DNA from 2 places in the Paraliobacillus sediminis genome. Region 2 is predicted to be linked to the other one. Evidence: riboswitches for the same ligand, from Rfam matches in the RefSeq annotation. Region 2 holds a riboswitch; the other holds the start of a gene.
What was found. A riboswitch is a leader RNA that binds a small molecule or an ion and turns the genes downstream of it on or off. The one in region 2 is predicted to bind lysine.
Positions count from the first base shown of each region.

Region 1: it holds a riboswitch for lysine, as region 2 does, so the genes downstream of both, dapA (4-hydroxy-tetrahydrodipicolinate synthase) here and dapA (4-hydroxy-tetrahydrodipicolinate synthase) in region 2, are expected to answer to the same signal.

Region 1 is NZ_QJSI01000003.1:582,573-584,995, forward strand. Features, by position in the region: gene dapA (4-hydroxy-tetrahydrodipicolinate synthase) at 1-832, opposite strand, end outside; lysine riboswitch at 980-1,166, opposite strand; gene D2K60_RS15595 (methyl-accepting chemotaxis protein) at 1,394-2,423, shown strand, end outside.
Region 2 is NZ_QJSI01000002.1:408,737-411,159, forward strand. Features, by position in the region: gene D2K60_RS08145 (methyl-accepting chemotaxis protein) at 1-963, opposite strand, end outside; lysine riboswitch at 1,191-1,377, shown strand; gene dapA (4-hydroxy-tetrahydrodipicolinate synthase) at 1,525-2,412, shown strand.

The sequences.
Region 1 (2,423 bases), on a different contig from region 2:
CTTCTTGATTTAATGGGATTAATGGTAGACGAACAGAACCGACAGTAACTCCGATCATAGTAAGTGCTTCTTTTACTGCAGTTGGATTTGGCGCTATAAAGAGTGCCTTCATAATTGGTAAAATATTTTGATGCATTTCTGCTGCTTGTTGCGTTTCTCCATTTGTATGATGCGCAATCATAGCTTTCATTTCATTACCAATTATATGAGAGGAAACAGATACAATACCATAACCGCCAATTGCTAAAACAGGTAATGTCAAACCGTCATCTCCACTGTATAAAACAAATGAATCAGGTGTTTCTCTAATTATCGTTGTCATTGTTTCTAAATCGCCACTAGCTTCTTTAATAGAAGTTATATTTTCAATTTCTGATAATCGTATAACCGTTTCTGTCGTTAGACCAACAACACTACGACCGGGTATATTGTATAACATCACAGGTAATTTAGTAGCATTTGCTATCGCAAGAAAATGTTGATACATTCCTTCCTGTGAGGGTTTATTATAATATGGTGTTACAAGCATTACCCCGTCTACACCAATTGTTTCTGCTTGTTTAGTCAGAGCAATAGATTCACGTGTGTTATTTGATCCAGTACCTGCTATCACTGGAACTCTTTTATTAACATGTTTAACCACAAATTGGATAAAAGAAAGTTTTTCTTCTTTTGATAAGGTTGGAGATTCTCCAGTTGTTCCCGTAATAACTAAACCATCTGTTCCATTTGAAAGTAGATGATAAATTAATTTCTCTGTCTTTACATAATCAATATTTCCGCTTTGATCAAACGGTGTTACCATCGCTGTTAATAGTCGACCAAATTGCATGGTCTCCACCTCTATTCATAAAATTTTGTTCTGGTTAAACCTATTGTTCACAAGGATGAATAGAGGGTATCTCATCATAATGTACGATAAAAAAACAAAAAACAGCAACGAAGGGTCTCGTTGCTGCATCATTATATTCATTATGATGCGTGAGATAGCCCTCCATATAGCAAACAATTAGCTATATGACAGTACTGCATTTATTAAATACAACACCAATGAACAGGCCGATGAGTTCCAGTTCACTTCGGCAAATCGCCCTTTCTGTTACAATCAATAGCCACTCATCGGCTTCTTGTAACATACTAATGCTCTTTGCACCTCTATGCTCACTTCAATTTCTTATTGAAGTAAAGTTATTATATTAATTCAACTATATCAAATAAATTATACAGTTGCAATGACAATGGGAGATATATTATCATGAATTAAAAAATAACTAACTTTAATAGGTATTTTGTCACATTTCTGTTGTCAGCTTAATACTTTATAGGCTATTATTATATATAACTTTTGTAGGTTATATAAAAAAAGAAAAACAAAGACTTGGGGGATGTACATATGAAGAGATGGAGAAATTTGTCGATAGGTTCAAAGTATGGTTTTACTTTTTTAGTAGTCTTTTTTTTGATAGTTATTTCTACCATAATTGTTACGAAATTATTATTTAATGTTAGCGAAAATGTTGATGCATTAGATCGCCGTGGTGAGCGTGCGGTAAAAGTGACTGAAATGGGCTCCTTAATTCGAGCTAAAAGTATACAGGTTGTGAATTATGCGAATAACGGTGAATCAAATTATGTAGACGAATATGAATCGTTGCGAGAAGCATTTAACACACTAGAAGCAGATATTTCAAGCCAAATGGATACAACAGAATTGACAAATCTTTTTGATCAAGTTGTTGCTAACGATCAAGCAATGAATGATCTGTTTTTAACTGATATAGTAGAAGCGATGGGAATAGGAAATCGCGCTATGGCAAATAGTTACACGAATCAAACGAATGAAATACGTTTAGAAACATTAGATTTATTGGATGAAATCCGTGTGGTTGTGAACGCTGAAAGAAGTGCAGCAGTTGCGAATACAAGGGAAAGTCAGTTATCTGCATTGATTATTTTAATAAGTTCAATAGTCTTTTCAATAATAATTAGTTTAATTTTACTATTCTTTGTAAACAAAACGGTTAAAACTAACCTAGGTAAAGTTGTCGATGTAAGTAATCAAATTTCAAATGGTAACCTAAATGTAAAAGAAATTAATTACAATAGTACAGATGAAATTGGCGTATTAGCAACGTCAATTGATATAATGGCGGAAAACTTGCGGACAATTATTGGAAAAGTAAGTTCTATATCTGGTACGGTGACCTCACAAAGCGATTCGTTAAGTCACTTTGCTTCTGAGGTACGATCAGGATCAGAACAAATTGCTTCAACGATGCAAGAACTTGCTTCAGGTTCTGAATCACAAGCAAATCATGCTGGCTCTCTTGCAATAATGATGGAAGCATTTCAGTCAAAAGTACATGCAGCAGATAAGAATGGGACAAGCATTTCTGAATCCTCCATACACATGTTAAATTTAA
Region 2 (2,423 bases):
TGACTGAAATGCTTCCATCATTATTGCAAGAGAGCCAGCATGATTTGCTTGTGATTCAGAACCTGAAGCAAGTTCTTGCATCGTTGAAGCAATTTGTTCTGATCCTGATCGTACCTCAGAAGCAAAGTGACTTAACGAATCGCTTTGTGAGGTCACCGTACCAGATATAGAACTTACTTTTCCAATAATTGTCCGCAAGTTTTCCGCCATTATATCAATTGACGTTGCTAATACGCCAATTTCATCTGTACTATTGTAATTAATTTCTTTTACATTTAGGTTACCATTTGAAATTTGATTACTTACATCGACAACTTTACCTAGGTTAGTTTTAACCGTTTTGTTTACAAAGAATAGTAAAATTAAACTAATTATTATTGAAAAGACTATTGAACTTATTAAAATAATCAATGCAGATAACTGACTTTCCCTTGTATTCGCAACTGCTGCACTTCTTTCAGCGTTCACAACCACACGGATTTCATCCAATAAATCTAATGTTTCTAAACGTATTTCATTCGTTTGATTCGTGTAACTATTTGCCATAGCGCGATTTCCTATTCCCATCGCTTCTACTATATCAGTTAAAAACAGATCATTCATTGCTTGATCGTTAGCAACAACTTGATCAAAAAGATTTGTCAATTCTGTTGTATCCATTTGGCTTGAAATATCTGCTTCTAGTGTGTTAAATGCTTCTCGCAACGATTCATATTCGTCTACATAATTTGATTCACCGTTATTCGCATAATTCACAACCTGTATACTTTTAGCTCGAATTAAGGAGCCCATTTCAGTCACTTTTACCGCACGCTCACCACGGCGATCTAATGCATCAACATTTTCGCTAACATTAAATAATAATTTCGTAACAATTATGGTAGAAATAACTATCAAAAAAAAGACTACTAAAAAAGTAAAACCATACTTTGAACCTATCGACAAATTTCTCCATCTCTTCATATGTACATCCCCCAAGTCTTTGTTTTTCTTTTTTTATATAACCTACAAAAGTTATATATAATAATAGCCTATAAAGTATTAAGCTGACAACAGAAATGTGACAAAATACCTATTAAAGTTAGTTATTTTTTAATTCATGATAATATATCTCCCATTGTCATTGCAACTGTATAATTTATTTGATATAGTTGAATTAATATAATAACTTTACTTCAATAAGAAATTGAAGTGAGCATAGAGGTGCAAAGAGCATTAGTATGTTACAAGAAGCCGATGAGTGGCTATTGATTGTAACAGAAAGGGCGATTTGCCGAAGTGAACTGGAACTCATCGGCCTGTTCATTGGTGTTGTATTTAATAAATGCAGTACTGTCATATAGCTAATTGTTTGCTATATGGAGGGCTATCTCACGCATCATAATGAATATAATGATGCAGCAACGAGACCCTTCGTTGCTGTTTTTTGTTTTTTTATCGTACATTATGATGAGATACCCTCTATTCATCCTTGTGAACAATAGGTTTAACCAGAACAAAATTTTATGAATAGAGGTGGAGACCATGCAATTTGGTCGACTATTAACAGCGATGGTAACACCGTTTGATCAAAGCGGAAATATTGATTATGTAAAGACAGAGAAATTAATTTATCATCTACTTTCAAATGGAACAGATGGTTTAGTTATTACGGGAACAACTGGAGAATCTCCAACCTTATCAAAAGAAGAAAAACTTTCTTTTATCCAATTTGTGGTTAAACATGTTAATAAAAGAGTTCCAGTGATAGCAGGTACTGGATCAAATAACACACGTGAATCTATTGCTCTGACTAAACAAGCAGAAACAATTGGTGTAGACGGGGTAATGCTTGTAACACCATATTATAATAAACCCTCACAGGAAGGAATGTATCAACATTTTCTTGCGATAGCAAATGCTACTAAATTACCTGTGATGTTATACAATATACCCGGTCGTAGTGTTGTTGGTCTAACGACAGAAACGGTTATACGATTATCAGAAATTGAAAATATAACTTCTATTAAAGAAGCTAGTGGCGATTTAGAAACAATGACAACGATAATTAGAGAAACACCTGATTCATTTGTTTTATACAGTGGAGATGACGGTTTGACATTACCTGTTTTAGCAATTGGCGGTTATGGTATTGTATCTGTTTCCTCTCATATAATTGGTAATGAAATGAAAGCTATGATTGCGCATCATACAAATGGAGAAACGCAACAAGCAGCAGAAATGCATCAAAATATTTTACCAATTATGAAGGCACTCTTTATAGCGCCAAATCCAACTGCAGTAAAAGAAGCACTTACTATGATCGGAGTTACTGTCGGTTCTGTTCGTCTACCATTAATCCCATTAAATCAAGAAGAAAGACATCAATTGGAACACGCACTATACTTCATGAAAAAAGCAAATGTAGGTTAATAACATAATAA